Regions from separate parts of the Stutzerimonas sp. KH-1 genome, predicted to be linked through region 3. Evidence: predicted binding sites of a transcription regulator. Region 3 holds the regulator's gene; each other region holds the start of a gene.
The links. The regulator FliA, encoded in region 3, starts transcription of late flagellar genes. The targets are predictions, from matches to a motif close to CTAAAGTTTNNNNNNNNNNNGCCGNTAA.
Positions count from the first base shown of each region.

Region 1 (4,723 bases), 970 kb from region 3:
GCCAAGCAGGCCACCAGCCGCGCCAAGCTGATCGACAAGATCCAGCTCGACGAAGTGAAGCCGTCCAGTCGCGTCAGCCCGTTCATCCGTTTCGAGCAGTACAAGAAGCTGCATCGCCAGGCGGTCACGCTGGAGCGCGTCAGCCAGGGCTATGACGGCACACCGCTGTTCCGGAACCTGAATCTGCAGGTCGAAGCCGGCGAGCGCGTGGCCATCATCGGTCCGAACGGCATCGGCAAGACCACCCTGCTGCGCACTCTGGTCGGTGAATTGCCACCCATGTCCGGTGAAGTGAAATGGACCGAAAGTGCCGACGTGGGCTATTTCGCCCAGGACCACGCTGAGGACTTCGAGGACGACGTCACCCTCTTCGACTGGATGGGCCAGTGGACCCAGGGTGGCGAACAGCTGGTACGCGGTACCCTTGGCCGCATGCTGTTCTCCAATGACGAGATCAACAAATCGGTCAAGGTCATTTCCGGTGGTGAACAGGGCCGCATGCTGTTCGGCAAGCTGATCCTGAAGAAGCCCAACGTGCTGGTGATGGACGAACCAACCAACCACCTGGACATGGAATCCATCGAGGCACTCAACCTGGCGCTGGAGAACTACCCGGGCACGCTGATCTTCGTCAGCCATGACCGCGAATTCGTCAGCTCCCTGGCCACGCGCATCATCGAATTGTCGGAGAACGGCGTGACCGACTTCAGCGGCAGCTACGACGACTACCTGCGCAGCCAGGGCGTACAGCTCTGACCGTCGAATCAGCCCTCCAAAAAAAAGCCCCGCACTAGCGGGGCTTTCATTTCTTTGATGCTCTAGCCGACGGCCGTGCTCCAGTCGATCATGCCCAGCTGCCAGGTCGCCAGGATCAGCAACCCGAAACCGATCCGGTACCAGGCAAACGCGGCATAGCTGTGGTTGCCGATGAATTTCAGCAGTGCCCGCACGGCCAGCATGGCGAAGATGAACGAAGTGACGAAGCCGATGGCGAACACGGCAAAGTCGCCCGGCTGGAACAGCTCGCGGTATTTGTAGCCGGAGTAGACCGCTGCACCGACCATGGTCGGCATTGCCAGAAAGAACGAGAACTCGGTTGCGGCCTTGCGCGACAGGCCGAACAGCAGCCCGCCGATGATGGTCGAGCCCGACCGCGAGGTGCCCGGCACCAGCGCCAGACACTGAGCGAAACCGACCTTCAAGGCCAGCGTCCAGGTCATGTCATCGACTGTCTCGGCGCGAATTGCATGTTCGCGACGCTCGGCCCAGAGCATGACGATGCCGCCGATGACCAGCGCGGTGGCCACTGTGATCGGATTGAACAGGTATTCGTGAATCAGATCGGCAAAGGCCACGCCAAGCACCACAGCCGGCATGAAGGCGACCAGCAGGTTGGCGGTGAACTTCTGTGCCTGGCGCTCCCTAGGCAGGCCGACCACCACATCGATGATCTTGCGCCGATATTCCCAGATCACTGCGAGGATCGCGCCGAGCTGGATGATGATATTGAAAGCCAGTGCGCGTTCACCGCCGAAGCCGATCAGATCCGCGACGATGATTTGGTGGCCGGTACTGGAGACCGGAAGAAACTCGGTTATCCCCTCTACTACGCCCAGAATCAGTGCCTGAACCGCAATCCAAAGATCCATCTACTCCCCAAAAGCGATGCCACTCATCGCACATGAATGCAACCAAGGTATATGTCACAAAGCCATCGAAACGCTGTTCTGACTCGCCGCGGGGAACTAAATTCCACGGCAGACGAAACGGGGGCTCATTTTTAGTCACAAGCGGCCGAAAAGCTACTTAGAAGCCATTGCCCGGCTCTTACCAGCAGGCCGCACGCAGCTGACAGGCGACCCGTTGGTTGCTTGAGCGGGCGCAGGCTCAGGTGGTTGTCGTCACCAGCATGGCGCTACCACTTGCAACAAACCAAGCATCGTCCGAGCCACCACAAGACAAGAACGATAAGAAAGACACCTCCAGGAGCCGTATTCATGAATCTGCTGCGCAATGTTCCTATCAGCAAGCGCCTCTGGCTGATCCCCGTGGTCGCCATCGCCATGCTGTTCATCCTCGGCCTGCTGATGATCCAGCAGGTTCGCTCCGACCTGTACCGAGGCAAGCAGGAGGCGACGCGTAACGTGGTTGAAGCGGCCGCCGGTGTTTTCGAGCACTACCGCAAGCTGGAAACCAGCGGTGCGATGAGTACTGCCGAGGCGCAACGTGCCGCCATGGAGCAGATCCGGCTGCTGCGCTATGACGGCCAGGACTACTTCTGGATCAACGATCTTGGCCCGACCATGATCATGCACCCGATGCAGCCCAAGCTCGACGGCCAGGATCTTTCGAAGATCAAGGATCCGGAAGGCAAGGAGCTGTTCAACGAGATGGTCGCCATCGCTCGTCGTGACGGTGCAGGCCTGGTCGACTACATGTGGGCCAAGCCCGGCGAAGAGAATCCGGTGCCGAAAATCTCCTATGTGCAACTGTTCAAGCCCTGGGGCTGGATCATCGGCTCAGGCATCTACGTCGATGACGTGGAGCAGGAGTTCTGGAACTACGTGACGCGCTTTTCCATCATCGGTCTGTTCATCGCCGCGATCATGGCCGTGGTGGTCGCCATCCTGATCCGCAGTATCGTTGCGCCGCTGCGCCACACGATGGCGGCGATGGCCAATATCGCCAGCGGCGAAGCCGACCTGACCCACACACTGGATGTGTCGGGCAATGATGAGCTGACCACGCTCGGCCGAGATTTCAACCGATTCACCCAGAAACTGCGTACCGTTGTCGGTCAGCTTTTCGAAACGGCCGGAGCCCTGGATCAATCCTCGCGCTCGCTCAGCGAGCTTTCCAGCCAGACCCACGAACAGAGCCAGCAGCAGATGCTGCAAATGGAACAGGTGGCCACGGCAGTCAACGAGGTTACCTACGCAGTGCAGGAAGTCGCCAAGAACGCCGAACACGCGTCGAGCGAAGTGGGCGCAGCAGAGAACCAGGCCGGGCTCGGCCAGCGCAACATCGAGACGAGCCTGCAACAGATCGATGAGCTGTCGGCAACGATTAGCCAGGCGGTGGACGTGATCCAGTCGCTGGCCGATGAAACCACCAAGATCGGCTCCGTTCTCGAGGTCATCGGCTCCATCGCCGAGCAGACCAACCTGCTGGCACTGAATGCCGCAATCGAAGCTGCACGAGCTGGCGAGCAGGGCCGTGGCTTCGCCGTGGTAGCCGACGAGGTGCGTCTGCTGGCTCAGCGGACACAACAGTCGACAGCGGAGATCCAAGGCATGATCGAGCGCCTGCAGAAGAATTCAGGTGCAGCCGTGAACGTCATCATGGAAAGCAACCGGGCCTCGCAGCTCACTGTCGAGCAGGCCAGTCAGGCTGGCGAAAGTCTTGGCGAGATCGCTCAGGCTTTGCGCAACCTGTCAGGCGTCAACGCTTCGATTGCCAGCGCCACCCTGCAGCAGTCCCATGTGGTCGAGGAGATCAACCAGAACGTGACCCAGGCCGCCGGCCTGGCGCAAGAGAGTACGCTGGCAGCCGAGCAGTCCAGTGAGGCGGGCAAGCGTCTGGGCGAACTCGCCAGCCAGCTCAATCGCCTGCTCAGTCAGTTCAGGGTCTGATCCCCCACCCGGCGGTCCTCGTGCGAGCGGGACCGCCGGCACCCTACTGAAGCAGTGCCCCCTCCCGCTCGCACCATCAGCAAGCAGGCGCCAGCCTAACCTCAACATCTCCCCTCGCGACAGGTTGTCGCACGGGCCTTTTCCCACTGCGGCCTAGCAAGCCCACCTCCCTCACCTCGCCAGTGAAATTCTCCAGCAGTGACAAGGGTTTAGATCGAACCTGGAGCCCCCGGCCGACCATGCGTCAACGTTATACCTTTGGCTAATTGCAAAGGCCTTCAAATTTTTTCGAACTCGCATGTGACTCATCAGTCCTCTGGGTACATCAACTGCAATGTAAGGCCAATGCCAACGAGCTTGGCTGCAGGTATTTTGGGTATCACACAGAGAGACATGCCCCATGCACACCCCGCTGCGTATCAATGAAGCCCTTCTGATCACCGACCGCGCGTTCAAACCATTCCAGTGCGTTGCCTGGACGCTGCCCGAAGGAAACGGCGAAGTCAGCATCACCGTTGTTGATCGCGACGAAGCCCGCCTCTTGGGTCGTTGCAAGATGTCCAGCAGCGTTTTCACCGATCCTGTGAAGCTCGGTGAAACCCTGGAGCAGACTCGCGAGCAACTCAGCCGCGACGGCGCCCACTTCTCCCCTTGGCACATGCCTGAATAAGCATGGCTCGCCCGAACGAAGGCCTGCGGCACGCGCTCCAGGCCTTTTTTCATGTCCGGCGGTTGGGCTGCCCTGGTGATCTCGACTGATCCATTCGGCTGTTTGACGGTCTCAACAGCAACGGACATAACAGGAGAGACCCATGAAAGGTGCAGAAGCCTACGTCAACGATCAATGGCAAAGCTGCGGGCTTGCCGATCTACCTCGAGACTCCGGCGGCCACTTGGTGAAACTGCACTTCGTCATTCCGCGCGACACACAGACGCCCGGACTCATCGACCACATCGGTGACGTCGCACAGCGGCACTTGAGCGAGGCCTATGGCGGGCGCAAGGTCACCCGCAAGCCAGTAGTCGGCTCGGTGGTCGGTGACGGTAGTGGTGATGCCATCGACCTGGAATTCGAGATAGCAGCAGCCGAG
Region 1 is NZ_CM137011.1:1,648,486-1,653,208, forward strand. Features, by position in the region: gene ACX1DW_RS07830 (ABC-F family ATPase) at 1-756, shown strand, start outside; gene ACX1DW_RS07835 (undecaprenyl-diphosphate phosphatase) at 819-1,649, opposite strand; gene ACX1DW_RS07840 (methyl-accepting chemotaxis protein) at 1,998-3,632, shown strand; gene ACX1DW_RS07845 (hypothetical protein) at 4,033-4,302, shown strand; gene ACX1DW_RS07850 (hypothetical protein) at 4,445-4,723, shown strand, end outside.
Region 1: ACX1DW_RS07840 (methyl-accepting chemotaxis protein) is a predicted target of FliA. The motif match lies at 1,774-1,801, and genes of this name have one in related genera.

Region 2 (4,723 bases), 1.5 Mb from region 3:
CGATCAACCTCAAGGCCTGCATCAAGGAAGCGCGCGAGCGCGTGGTGTTCATCAACACCGGCTTCCTCGACCGCACCGGTGACGAGATCCACACCTCCATGGAAGCCGGCCCGATGGTGCGCAAGGCGGCCATGAAAGCCGAGAAGTGGATCAGCGCCTACGAGAACAACAACGTCGACGTCGGTCTGGCCTGCGGCCTGCAGGGCAAGGCGCAGATCGGCAAGGGCATGTGGGCCATGCCTGACCTGATGGCCGCGATGCTCGAGCAGAAGGTCGGCCACCCCATGGCCGGCGCCAACACCGCCTGGGTACCGTCGCCGACCGCTGCCACCCTGCACGCCATGCACTACCACAAGATCGACGTGCAGGCGCGTCAGGTCGAACTGGCCAAGCGCGAGAAGGCGTCCATTGACGACATTCTCACCATCCCGCTGGCGAAAGACACCAACTGGAGCGAGGAAGAAAAGCGCAACGAGCTGGACAACAACTCGCAGGGCATCCTCGGCTATATGGTGCGCTGGGTCGAGCAGGGCGTCGGCTGTTCCAAGGTACCGGACATCAACGACATCGCGCTGATGGAAGACCGCGCCACCCTGCGCATCTCCAGCCAGCACGTGGCCAACTGGATGCGCCACGGCGTGGTGACCAAGGATCAGGTGGTCGAGAGCCTCAAGCGCATGGCGCCGGTGGTTGACCGTCAGAACCAGGGCGACCCGCTGTACCGCCCGATGGCGCCGGACTTCGACAACAGCGTGGCCTTCCAGGCCGCGCTGGAGCTGGTCCTCGAAGGCACCAAGCAGCCCAACGGCTACACCGAGCCGGTGCTGCACCGCCGCCGCCGCGAGTTCAAGGCCAAGAACGGTCTGTAACCCGCCAAGCCGCTGCAGAAAGAACCGCCCTTCGGGGCGGTTTTTTTATGCCCGTAATCCGTCCGACGGTCCTCAAGTTAGGCCTGTTACAACCGATAACGTGACCCGAACATCGTTTTCGGTCACACTTGCGCCACCAAAGTAGCATTTGGCCATCAACGTACTCTTCCTGGTACCCGTAGCCCCTGCACTGGAGTTCGCTGCATGCTGAAGAACCTCTCGCTGACCGCCAAGCTTTCCCTGGTCCCGGCCGTCGCCCTGCTCGGGCTCGTGCTGTATGTGGTCTACACCTCGCTGCAGCTTTCGGCGACCGACTCGCGCCTGGTCCTGCTGGAGACCCGCAGCTACCCGACCCTGGAAAAGGCCGACGCGGTGATCTTCCAGTTCTCCCGCGTGCCGGCGTTGCTGAACAATGCAGTGGCGGCGGGCGAGCCGGGCATTCTCGACGAAGCGCACGACGTGCTGCAGCAGATCGACACCCAGCAGCAGGCCTTGGCGTCGCTGCTGAGCGAGCAACGCCAGCAGCATCAGGCCCTGAGCGACTGGCGCAAGGCCGTGCGCGACTACGCCGACAATGCCCTCGCCGCCTCTTCCAAGCTGATCGACGGCAGCGCCTCGTTCGACGACCTGCGCCCCAGCCTGGACCGCATGGCCAGTGACCTGGCGCAGGCGCAGAAGCTGGGCAGCGATTTCCGTGCGCAGGCTTACGACGATTTTCAGCAGACCCTGGTGCAGACCCGCGAAGCCAATGCGGCGACCACCCGCCTGGGCATCATTCTCAGCCTGGTGCTGGTGGTGCTGGTCAGCCTCGGCGCCTGGCTGGTGATTCGCAGCGTGATGGTCAACATCCGCGGCGTGATCGCCTCGTTGCAGTCGATCGCCCGTGGCGACGGCGACCTGACCCAGCGCGTCAATGTCGAGTCCAACGACGAGATCGGCGCCATGATCGAGCTGTTCAACAGCTTTCTCGACAAGCTGCAGCGCACCATCCGCCAGATCATCGATGCCGCCGCCCCGCTGGGCCAGGTCTCCAAGGACCTCTACCAGCTCACCCAGGGCTCGGAGGAAAACGCCAAGTCGCAGCAGCACCATACCGATTCGATCAGCCGCGACATCCTGACCATGACCGGCAGCATTCAGGAAGTCGCGCAGCGCTCGCAGCAGGCGTCCGACGAGGCCAATTCCGCAGCGCGCCAGGCGGCGACCGCACGCGAGCACATCGGCAGTCTGTCGACCGGCATCAACGACCTGGGCGACAGCGTGATGGGCGCGGTCAAGGCCATGGAACAGCTGGAGGAAGAAACCCAGGAAGTCGGCTCGGTACTGACCGTGATCCGCAGCATTGCCGAACAGACCAACCTGCTGGCCCTGAACGCCGCCATCGAGGCCGCCCGCGCCGGCGAGCAGGGTCGCGGCTTCGCCGTGGTCGCCGACGAAGTGCGCAATCTGGCGCAGAAGACTGCTGCCTCCACCGCCGAGATCCAGCAGATCATCCAGCGCCTGCAGAACAGCGCCAACACCGTACTCAACGTGATGACCAGCAACGGCGAGAAATCCCGCGCCAGCATCGAGCGTTCCATCGAAGCCACACAGCTGCTGGAAGCCATCGCCGGCACGGTCAACCAGATCGACGAACTCAACGCCGGCATCGCCCAGTTCACACAGGAGCAGATCGGCCTGTCGAGTTCCATCAGACAAGAAACCCAAGTGTTGCAGCAGGACGCACAAGCAACCGCAAACGGCGCCGAAGCCACCGCCCGCCTTGGCGAACAACTGGTGAGTACCGGAGACCACCTGCGCGCGGCTACGAGCCAATTCCGTGTTTAACGATTTTTTGGAGCATCCAATGACTGCACTTCGTGTCGCCGGTCTGGCAGCTGTCTGCCTGGCCGCCACCCCTGCGTTTGCCCTGGAACAGGGTGAACATCGCTTCAACGGTTTCGGTACCGTCGGTTTCACCCATCTCGGCGGCGAAGATGACGGTCGCAGCTATGGCGTCCAGGGTCAGACCAACGATTCCTGGCGCGGCGATCAGCTGTCCAAGTTCGGTGCGCAGCTGAGCTACGGCATCACCGATACCCTCGGCGTAACCGTGCAGGCCACGGCCAAGGCGCAGCAGGACGAGTGGAAGGCCAACCTGGAATGGGCCTACCTGTCGCTGCAGGCCAACGACCGCCTGATGCTCCGCGCCGGCCGCCTGCGCAGCCCGGTCTACATGTACTCCGAAAGCCTCGACGTTGGCTACAGCTACCCCTGGCTGCGCCTGCCCGACGAGGTCTACAGCCAGGTTCAGGTGACCAACTACGAAGGCGTCGATGCGGTCTACACCATGCCGCTGTCGTACGGTTCGGTCACCTTCCAGCTCGCCGGCGGCCAGGCGAAAAACCGTGACTACTACGCCTACGACGAGCAGTTCGATATCGACTACGGCAAGCTGTTCGGCGCCAGCGTCAGCCTGGCCAGCAATGACTTCGGCACGCTGCGCATCGGCTATGTGGAAGCGGATATCAAGACCGACATCACCGGAACCGTTGACGCGTCCGACCTGGGCCTGAGCGCCAGCGAGCCCCTGTCACTGCTGAATCTGGACAAAGAAAAAGGCAAGTTCACTTCGATCGGCTACCAGTACGACAACGGCACCTGGATCAGCAGCAACGAGTGGACCTCGCGCCTGATCGAGAACGACGGCATGGAAGCGATCGACTCGTTCTACCTGATGGGCGGCCGTCGTTTCGGTGACTTCCTGCCCCACGTCACCTACGCACAGCTGGATGACAACGGCGGTCGCCAGAGTTCCTGGACCCTGGGCCTGAACTACCAGGCCGCGCCGACCGTAGTGATCAAGGGAGAATACAAGCGCGTCGACACCAAGAATGGCTATGACGGCGTGTTCACCCGCAATGCTCAGGAAGTGTTCGACAACGCCGCTTACGACCTGAGCGGTGGTGCGGTTGGCGCCCCGGCCCGCAACTACGACGGCGACATCGTCTCCGTCGGCGTCGATTTCGTATTCTGAGGAGCGTCCAGATGAAAGCATCCATTCGCATCCTCGGCGCTGCCATGCTGCTCGGCCTGGCTTCCCTGGCGCAGGCCGAAGTGGCCGTGATCGTCAATCCGGCCGCGGCCAAGGCACCGTCGCAGTCGGAAGTAGCCAACATCTTCCTGGGCAAGGACAAGTCCATGAAGGGCGTCGACCAGGCGGGCTGGAACCCAGCCAAGGAAGCCTTCTACGCCGGCGTGACCAGCAAGAACGAGTCGCAGCTCAAATCCTACTGGTCGGGTCTGATCTTCACCGGCAAGGGCCAGCCCCTGCCCAGCGTCGCTGACGACGCGGCGGTGGTGGCCAAGGTAGCCGCCGAAGCCGACGCCATTGGCTACGTCGACGCCTCGGCAGTAAACGGCTCGGTCAAGGTGCTGTTCACCCTGCCCTGAGCTCGATGACGAAGCAAAGGAGCCGGCCCCAGTGGCCGGCTTTTTTATGCCTGAAGTTCATCGCAACAGCTCGAAACACGAGGCTGATCCCGATCAGCTTTCCTAGCGTCCGCGCTGACTAGACTTACGTCCAATTGGGTCTGGCCGACCCGCAGCCCACCATTAATAAAAAGTGGAAGCCAAACATGAGCACACCCGACGCCTTCTCCCAGGCAGGGAAGACGGCTGTACTGCAGAACATCCATGGAACCATGGAGTTTCTGCGCAAGTACGCCCCGTTCAACCAGATGGAGCCGGCCCATCTGGCTTACCTGGTGGAGAACTGCGAGCTGCGCTTCTACGCCGAGGGCGACTGCATCATTTCGCCCGAGGACGGTGTGGTACAGCATTTCTATATCGTCAAGCAGGGCCGCGTTCACGGT
Region 2 is NZ_CM137011.1:3,991,059-3,995,781, reverse strand. Features, by position in the region: gene ACX1DW_RS19165 (malate synthase G) at 1-869, shown strand, start outside; gene ACX1DW_RS19160 (methyl-accepting chemotaxis protein) at 1,074-2,696, shown strand; gene ACX1DW_RS19155 (hypothetical protein) at 2,716-3,885, shown strand; gene ACX1DW_RS19150 (phosphate ABC transporter substrate-binding protein) at 3,897-4,301, shown strand; gene ACX1DW_RS19145 (putative nucleotidyltransferase substrate binding domain-containing protein) at 4,487-4,723, shown strand, end outside.
Region 2: ACX1DW_RS19160 (methyl-accepting chemotaxis protein) is a predicted target of FliA. The motif match lies at 941-968, and genes of this name have one in related genera.

Region 3 (4,723 bases):
GAAGCTGGAGAAAGCCCGCACCGCCCTTGACCGTATGGAACCCGCGAAAAATCGCATTGAGCAACGCCATGTCATCGGGGCTGCTTTCCAGCTCCACGAGTTGCTCGGACAATAATTCGAGAATCTCGCCGGCCTCTACCAGGAAGTCCTGGAGAATTTCTTCATCGGCGTCGAAGCTCATATTCACTTCCCCTAAAAGCCCAGGCTTGAAAGCAGATCATCGACATCGTCCTGGCCGGAAACGACGTCTTCACGCATATCGGCATGCATCTGCGGACCTTCACCATTGGAAGGCGATTTTTCTTGTTTTTTCTTCTCTTGCTCGGCGCGCATGGCATCGCGGTCGTGCTGGATGCCAGCCACGCGGTCGACCTGCCCCGCCATCAGGACGAGATTGAGCAGATTGCTTTCAAGCTCGGTGATCAGTCGGGTGACACGCTTGATGACCTGGCCGGTCAGGTCCTGGAAATCTTGGGCCAGCATGATTTCGCTGAGGTTCTGCGAAAGCTGGCTGCCATCGTTCATGCTGCGCTTGAGGTACTGGTCGATGCGCTTGACCAGCCCACGGAACTGTTCAGCATCCATTTCGCGGCGCATGAATCGCTGCCAGTCAGCCGTCAGGCTCTGGGCCTCGTAGCTAACGTAGTTGACCAGCGGCGCCGATTCCTCCACCAGATCCATGGTGCGGTTGGCGGCCTTCTCGGTCATCTCCACCACATAGGACAGGCGATCGGTCGCGTCGGTGATCGGTGACGGATCGCCGCCGGTGGCACAGGTATCCATCTCGAGTTTGACGATGGCGTTGTGCAGCTCGCGGGTGAGCTTGCCGACTTCCTGATAGAGGCTGTGATTACGCGCCTGGCTGAGTTCATTGAACATCTGCGTCGCTTCATCGAAGCGGCCCTGCTGCAGGCTTTCAATCAACTTTGGGGCGTTGGCCTTCAGAGTCGCTTCGAACTCTGCCAGGCTCTGATCTGCTTGCGTCATAGTGCCCTCGCGGCGTTGCTGCTTCAGCCGTTGACGCGCTCGAAGATCTTCTCGATCTTCTCCTTGAGCACCTGGGCAGTGAAAGGCTTGACCACATAGCCGTTTACGCCGGCCTGTGCCGCCTCGATGATCTGGTCGCGCTTGGCTTCGGCAGTGACCATCAGCACCGGAAGGTGCTTGAGGCGCTCGTCGGCACGCACGGTGCGCAGCAGATCGATACCGCTCATGCCCGGCATGTTCCAGTCGGTGACGAGAAAGTCGAAGCTGCCGCTCTTGAGCATCGGCAGCGCGGTGGTGCCATCGTCCGCTTCGGCGGTGTTGGTGAACCCCAGGTCACGCAAGAGGTTCTTGATGATTCGTCTCATCGTCGAGAAGTCATCGACGATGAGGATTTTCATGTTCTTGTCCAAGTCGACCTCCGTAAGTCCCAAAATGCCTCAGCAAACCGAGCACGTCATACCGCAAACAATCGTCAATTGGCGCGCCATTCACCGAGGCGCGCACGCAGGCGCGCCGCACACTGGCTATGCAACTGGCTCACACGCGACTCGCTGACTCCCAGCACCTGACCGATTTCCTTCAAGTTCAGCTCTTCGTCGTAATACAACGACAGCACCAGCTTCTCGCGCTCCGGCAGGTTGGCGATGGCTTCTGCCAGCGCCAACTGGAAACGTTCGTCCTCCAGATCGCGGAAAGGCTCGGGGTGCGTGCTGCCGGCATCCTCCTGCAGCTCGCCATGCTCGCCTTCCTGCAGCAGGTCGTCGAAGCTGAACAGTCGGCTGCCGAGGGTATCGCCGAGGATGCTGTAATACTCATCGAGACTAAGCTTAAGTTCGGCCGCAACTTCATGATCTTTAGCGTCACGACCGGTTTTCGCTTCAATGGCGCGGATCGCCTCGCTGACCATGCGCGAGTTGCGATGCACCGAGCGTGGCGCCCAGTCGCCCTTGCGCACCTCGTCGAGCATGGTGCCGCGGATGCGGATGCCGGCGTAGGTTTCGAAACTGGCGCCCTTGCCGGCGTCGTATTTCTTCGCTGCTTCCAGCAGTCCGATCATTCCAGCCTGGATCAGGTCGTCCACCTGCACGCTCGCAGGCAGACGCGCCAGAAGGTGGTAAGCGATACGCTTGACCAACGGCGCGTACTGATCGATCAGGCGATATTGAGCATCCTTTGCCTGAGCCTTGCTGTAATACATAGCGGATCCGGCACCTGTCATTCGTGGCTTTCTGAAGCGGGACTGATGAGGCGCTCGACGAAGAACTCGAGATGGCCGCGCGGGGTAGCGGGCAACGGCCAGGTATCGATCTTCTGCGCAATGGCCTTGAAGGCCAGCGCGCATTTGGAGCGCGGATAGGCTTCATAGACGGCACGCTGCTTTTGTACCGCTTTGCGTACGGCCTCGTCGTAGGGCACGGCGCCGACATACTGCAGCGCCACATCGAGAAAACGCTCGGTGACCTTGGTCAGTTTGGCGAACAGGTTGCGACCTTCCTGGGGCGCATGCGCCATGTTGGCCAACACCCGGAAACGACTGATGCCGTAGTCACGGTTGAGCAACTTGATCAGAGCATAGGCATCGGTGATGGACGTGGGTTCATCTGTCACGACCAGCAGCACTTCCTGCGCGGCACGCACGAAGCTGACCACCGAATCACCAATACCGGCCGCGGTATCGATGATCAGCACGTCCAGTTCATCGCCCAGTTCACTGAATGCCTGGATCAGACCGGCATGCTGCAGGGACGACAGCTGCACCATGCTCTGCGTCCCGGATGCCGCGGGCACGATACGGATGCCGCCGGGGCCCTGAATCAGCACATCGCGCAGATCGCACTCACCGGCGATCACATCGGCCAGGGTTCGCTTGCTGGTCAGGCCAAGCAGGACGTCGACGTTGGCCAGACCCAGATCGGCGTCGAGCAACACCACACGCCGGCCGAGATCGGCCAGCGCCAGCGCCAGATTGACCGACACGTTGGTCTTGCCGACGCCACCCTTGCCGCCGGTCACCGCAATCACCTGTACGGGATGCATACCCATGTTCACACGCCTATATCTTGCTGGGGCCATACGGCCGGCGATGCGCCCGCATGGCACGCATCTGGTTCATTCTGGTACCGCACTCGCTTGATCATCCGGCCCGCCGTGACGAGCCGTTGTACAACCCGGCGAACATGTCGGCCATGGCCTCTTCGCTCGGCTCCTCGCCTGATTGCAGGCTTACCGCACGGCTGACCAGCTGGTGGCTACGGGGCAGATGCAGGTCATCCGGAATCCGCGGGCCATCGGCGAGGTAGGCTATCGGCAAATGCTGGCTGATCGTGAGGCCGAGCACATCGCCGAGGCTGCCTGCCTCGTCCAGCTTGGTCAGGATACAACCCGCCAGGCCGCAGCGACGATAGTTGTGCCATGCCGCCTTGAGTACCTGACTCTGGCTGGTCGCCGCCAACACCAGATAGTTCTTGGATTTCACACCGCGATCCGACAGAGCTTCGAGCTGCTTGCGCAAGGTCGGATCGCTGGCCGGCAGGCCGGCGGTGTCGATCAGGATCACCCGCTTGCGGGCCAGCGGCGCGAGCGTCTTGCTCAATGGCTGGCTCGGGTCGATCTGCAGCACCGGTACGTCGAGGATACGCCCAAGCGTCTTGAGCTGCTCCTGCGCGCCGATCCGGTAGTTGTCCATGCTCGCCACGGCGATGTTCTGTGCGCCGTACTTGAGTACGTAACGGGCCGCGAGCTTGGCCAGGGTGGTGGTCTTGCCAACACCGGCCGGGCCGACCAGCGCAATCACTCCACCCTCTTCCAGCGGCTCCTGCTTGCTGACCTTGATCGCCTGCGCCATATAGGCCAGCACCATGCGCCAGGCCTGACGCGGATCGTTGATGGTCGCGACCTTTTCCAGCAGGCTGCGCGACAGTTCGGCCGGCAGGCCGAGGCGCTGGAGCCGGCGCCAGAGGCTGGCCTGCTGTGGACGGCGGCTCTGCTCCTGCCCCCAGGCGATCGAGCCGAGCTGCACCTCGATCAGCTCACGCAGACCGTGCAGCTCCGAGTACATCGCCTCGATCGCGCGCGGATCGACGGCAGCAGATGGCGCGGCAGCCGGCTCGGGCTGAGCGCTCGGCGCCACGGCGGCCGGCTTCTCGTCAAGCAGTTGACGATCCTGCATCTTCGCCCGCGGCGTGGCGCTCAGTTCGGCATGGGCACTGGCCAGGCGCGATTGCGTCTTGCGCAGCTCAGCTTCCAGCGCAGGATTGGGCTTGGTCGCTGCCGGCGCGGACTGCATCGGGTAGTCGAGTACGGCCGTCAGCTCGACGCCACCGGCCACCCGGCGATTGCCGATGATCACGGCATCGGCGCCCAGCTCGTCACGCACCATCTTCATGGCGATGCGCATATCGGCGGCGAAGAAACGTTTGACCTGCATGGCCTGTACCCTCGGTTAATTCTGACCCACCGTCGAGACGATGGTGACCTGCTTGTTGTCCGGTATTTCCTGATAGGCCAGAACATGGATGTTCGGCACTGCCAGCCTTGCGAACCGCGACAGCATCGCCCTGACCGGGCCGGCGACCAGCAGAACCGCCGGTTTGCCGAGCATTTCTTGACGCTGTGCCGCTTCTACCAGAGACCGTTGCAACTTTTCGGCCATTCCCGGCTCCAGCAGGATGCCGTCATCGGAGCCCTGCCCAGCCTTCTGCAGGCTATTGAGCAAGATCTGTTCCAATCGAGGCTC
Region 3 is NZ_CM137011.1:677,247-681,969, reverse strand. Features, by position in the region: gene ACX1DW_RS03395 (chemotaxis protein CheA) at 1-181, opposite strand, end outside; gene ACX1DW_RS03390 (protein phosphatase CheZ) at 193-987, opposite strand; gene ACX1DW_RS03385 (chemotaxis response regulator CheY) at 1,011-1,385, opposite strand; gene fliA (RNA polymerase sigma factor FliA) at 1,460-2,185, opposite strand; gene fleN (flagellar synthesis regulator FleN) at 2,203-3,030, opposite strand; gene flhF (flagellar biosynthesis protein FlhF) at 3,122-4,414, opposite strand; gene flhA (flagellar biosynthesis protein FlhA) at 4,430-4,723, opposite strand, start outside.

Region 4 (4,723 bases), 1.1 Mb from region 3:
TGGCCGTGCTGGTCATCGCCTGCCCCTGCGCCCTCGGCCTGGCGACGCCGGCGGCGATCATGGCCGGCACTGGCGTGGCGGCGCGCCACGGCATCCTGATCAAGGACGCCGAGGCGCTGGAAGTCGCCCATGCGGTGAATGCCGTGGCCTTCGACAAGACCGGCACGCTCACCTCGGGCAAGCCGCAGATCATCCACCTGCATGCCGTGGACGGCGACGAAGCGCGGATACTGCGCCTGGCCGGCGCCCTGCAGCGCGGCAGCGAACACCCGCTGGCGCGTGCGGTGCTGGAGCGCTGCGAAGCCGATGGCATCACGGTGCCGGATGTGCAGAAGAGCCAGGCCCTGAGCGGCCGCGGCATCGCCGGCACGCTGGATGGCCAGCAGCTGGCGCTGGGCAACCGGCGCATGCTCGAAGAGTACGGCCTGCAGCCTGGCGAGCTGCTGGACACCGCCCAGCGCTGGGAAGCCGAGGGCCGCACCCTCTCCTGGCTGGTGGAACAAGCGCCCGAGCCGCGCATCCTCGGTCTGTTCGCTTTCGGTGACAGCCTCAAGGACGGCGCCGCCGCGGCGATTGCCGGGCTCGCGGCGCGGCATATCCGCAGCCACCTGATCACCGGCGACAACCGTGGCAGCGCGCGAGTGGTGGCCGAAGCGCTGCACATCGATGACGTGCATGCCGAGGTGCTGCCGGCGGACAAGGCCGCCACCGTGGCGGAGCTGAAGAAGGGCGGCGCCGTGGTGGCGATGGTCGGCGACGGCATCAACGATGCCCCTGCCCTGGCCGCGGCGGATGTCGGCATCGCCATGGGCGGCGGCACCGACGTGGCCATGCACGCCGCCGGCATCACTCTGATGCGCGGCGATCCGCGCCTGGTGCCGGCCGCACTGGAGATCAGTCGGCGCACCTACCGCAAGATCCAGCAGAACCTGTTCTGGGCCTTTATCTACAACCTGGTGGGCATTCCGCTCGCCGCCTTCGGCTTTCTCAGTCCGGTGGTGGCTGGTGCGGCGATGGCCCTGTCGAGCGTCAGCGTGGTGAGCAACGCCCTGCTGCTGCGCTCCTGGAAACCGGAAGAATGATCGGGAGCACGCCATGAACATCGGTCAGGCAGCCAAGCACAGCGGCCTCACGGCGAAGATGATCCGCTACTACGAATCCATCGGCCTGCTCACGCCCGCCGGGCGTGGTGCCAATGGCTACCGCCACTACAACGAGCGCGACCTGCACCAGCTGGCCTTCATCCGCCGCGCTCGTGATCTGGGCTTCTCCCTCGAGGAGGTCGGCAAGCTGCTGGCGCTGTGGCAGGACCGCCAGCGCGCCAGCGCCGACGTGAAAGCCCTGGCCGGCGCGCATATCGACGAGCTGAACCGCAAGATCGCCGAGCTGGTCGGCCTGCGCGACACGCTGCAGGAGCTGGTCGACCACTGCCAGGGCGATGATCGGCCGGACTGCCCGATTCTGCAGGGCATCGAGAGCGGCTGCTGCGGCGCCCCGTCATCCCGCTCCTCCCCAGTCACTGCGCCTGGCAAAGGCTGATGCCAACGCGGGCCGCCCCGGCCCGCCGCCCCGCGCCAGCGTTCGCTGCGCCATTCCTCGATTTACATTCAAGTTCGTATGCTCACGGCCGAAAGAGGGCCCGAAGACACCGCGGGCCGCCGGCAAGGCACCCGTCCGGATCGAACTATTCATCAGATTGGAATGCCATGAACAACTGGTTTGCAAACATCGGCGTCAGCAGGAAGCTCGCACTGGGCTTCGGTGCCGTGCTGGTCTTGACCCTCATCCTCGCCTGGAACGGTTGGGGCAGCCTCGGCAGCGTGATCCAGCGCAGCGGCTGGATGACCGAAATCTCGTTGCTGAACAAGACGCTAACCGACCTGCGTATCGCCCGCCTGCAATTCATGCTGACCAATGGCGACAACGAGTCCACCGAGCGCCTGGACAAGAACCTGGGCATCTACCTCGCCCAGCAGACCAAGCTGCTGGAAACCTTCAAGAACCCGGTCAACGTCGCCCAGCTCAAGGAGCAAGCCGGCTACAACGCGCAGTATCAGCATTCGCTGAACGACATGCGCAAGGCCTATGCCCAGGCCAACGCCTCGCGGCAGATCATCGACCAGGCCGCCGGCCGTCTGAGCGAGCTGATGGCTGGCGTGAACCGTCAGGTGCTGCAGCTCTCGGACTATGACGAGGGCCGTTTCGCCCAATTCCAGGCGATCACCCAGATCGAGGACGACGTGCAGCGTGCGCAGTACCTGCTGCGCGTCTACATGAGCAGCCCGGGTGCGGAGGCGGCGAAGGCGATCTACGCCCAGCTCGACGCCGCGCAGGCCACCCTCGGCCGTCATGCCGGCGCACTGGACGCCGACAGCGGCGCGGCGCTGCAGCAGATGCGCACGGTGCTCGGCGAGTACCGCAGCGCCATCGAGGCACTGGAGAAAGCCACCCAGGCAATCGCCAAGGCGCGCCAGGAGATGACCGATCAGCAGAAGGAAATCGTCCGCATCAGCGACTCGCTCTATCAGCTTCAGCTCGACCAGCTCGACGTGGAAAGCGCCGCCGCGCGTACACGCCTGATCGTCAGCGCGTTGCTGGCGCTGGTGCTGGGCATCCTGGCCGCCTGGCTGATCACCCGGCAGATCATCCTGCCGCTGCGTGCGACCCTGGCCGACGTCGAGCGCATCGCCTCCGGCGACCTCAGCGCCACCGCACAGATCCAGCGCCGCGACGAGCTGGGCGTGCTGCAGCGCGGCATCCAGCAGATGGGCGCGACCCTGCGCGAACTGATCGGCGGCATCCGCGATGGCGTCAGCCAGATCAGCGCCGCCGCCGAGGAGCTTTCGGCGGTCACCCAGCAGACCAGCGCCGGCGTGAACAGCCAGAAGGAAGAAACCGACCAGGTCGCTACCGCCATGCACGAGATGTCGGCCACCGTTCAGGAAGTGGCGCGCAATGCCGAGCAGGCCGCGCTGGCCGCCACCGAAGCGGATGGCGAAGCCCGCGAAGGCGATCGCGTGGTCACCGAGGTGGTCGCGCAGATCGAACGCGTGGCCAGCGCCGTGGTGCGCTCCACCGAAGCCATGACCGCACTGCAGGAGGAGAGCGACAAGATCGGCAGCGTGATGAACGTGATCCGTGCGGTGGCCGAACAGACCAACCTGCTGGCGCTCAACGCCGCAATCGAAGCTGCCCGCGCCGGCGAGGCCGGTCGCGGCTTCGCCGTGGTCGCCGACGAGGTGCGCGGGCTGGCGCAGCGTACGCAGAAATCCACCGAGGAAATCGAAGGGCTGGTCGCCGCGCTACAGAACGGCACCCAGCAGGTCGCCGCGATCATGCATACCAGCCGCGACCTGACCGACAGCGGGGTCGAGCTGGCGCGCCGTGCCGGTGCGTCGCTGGGCAGCATCACCCGTACTGTGTCGAACATCCAGGCGATGAACCAGCAGATCGCCGCGGCTGCCGAGGAGCAGAGCGCAGTGGCCGAGGAGATCAGCCGCAGTGTGGTGAACGTGCGTGACGTGTCGGAACAGACTGCCGCTGCCAGCGAGGAAACCGCGGCGTCGAGCACCGAGCTGGCCCGTCTCGGCGGTCAGTTGCAGTCGATGGTGAGCCGCTTCCGGCTCTGACGGAACGTCGAAGCGCCCCGCGAGGCAGGCCCTGCCTCGCGGGGTGGAAGGCTCAGCTGGCCTGGGATTGCAGGTAGTTCTGCAGACCGATGCGGTCGATCAGGCCAAGCTGCTGCTCGAGCCAGTAGGCGTGGTCTTCCTCGGTGTCGTGCAGCTGCAGCGCCAGCATGTCACGGGTCGGGTAGTCACCGTGCTGCTCGGCCAGCGCGATGCCCTGGGCGAGCGCGGCGCGCACCTTGTATTCCAGCGCCAGGTCGTTGCGCAGCATATCCGGCACGCTGTGCCCCGGGTTGATCGGTTCCGGTGTCATGTCCGGGGTGCCTTCGAGAAAGAGGATGCGCTTGAGCAGGGCATCGGCATGCTGCGTCTCCTCCTCCATCTCATGGTTGATGCGCTCGTAGAGCTTGCTGAAGCCCCAGTCGGCGTACATCCGCGAATGCAGGAAATACTGATCGCGCGCCGCCAGTTCGCCGCGCAACAGCTCCTTCAGATAGTCGATTACCGGTGCCTGGCCTTGCATTGCGTATTCCCCATGAGTAATGCGCCTTCAACAGCGGGCAAGCATCCCCGCTGAGTTCACGACGGTCAAGCGCTGCAAAGACGCAGCCGCTCATGCGTCAAGTGTGGCAGAGCATTGGCGAAAATCGACCATCCGGTCACCCCGTTGGCAACAATTTGCCGCCGAACTCCTGCGCCGACGCAGGGCTCTACTGTCAGTCCCAACGGGCGTCAGCGCGCCCGCAACGCGAGCAGCCAGGAGCCCCGATGACGTCAACACGAGCATTTCCAGTGACCCTGGCCTGGTTGACGATCATCGCCTGCGCGCTGCCACTGCTCGGCGGCTGCTCCTCGGAAGCCGAGCCGGCACCCCAGCCGCCGCGGGTGGCGCTGGTCGAGCCGCTGCAGGCAGCCGAGCCGCAAGCCGAGGCACTGCGCTTCTCCGGCGTGGTGCAGAGCGTGACGTCCACGCAGCTGTCGTTCGAGGTGGCCGGGCGTATCGAGCGCATCCTCGTCGACGAAGGTACGCGGGTGCACCGCGGGGAACCGCTGGCACAGCTGGATCGCACCGACTACCGCCTGCAGCTGCGCGAGGC
Region 4 is NZ_CM137011.1:4,331,943-4,336,665, reverse strand. Features, by position in the region: gene ACX1DW_RS20650 (heavy metal translocating P-type ATPase) at 1-1,082, shown strand, start outside; gene cueR (Cu(I)-responsive transcriptional regulator) at 1,096-1,539, shown strand; gene ACX1DW_RS20640 (methyl-accepting chemotaxis protein) at 1,707-3,629, shown strand; gene bfr (bacterioferritin) at 3,682-4,149, opposite strand; gene ACX1DW_RS20630 (efflux RND transporter periplasmic adaptor subunit) at 4,395-4,723, shown strand, end outside.
Region 4: ACX1DW_RS20640 (methyl-accepting chemotaxis protein) is a predicted target of FliA. The motif match lies at 1,607-1,634, and genes of this name have one in related genera.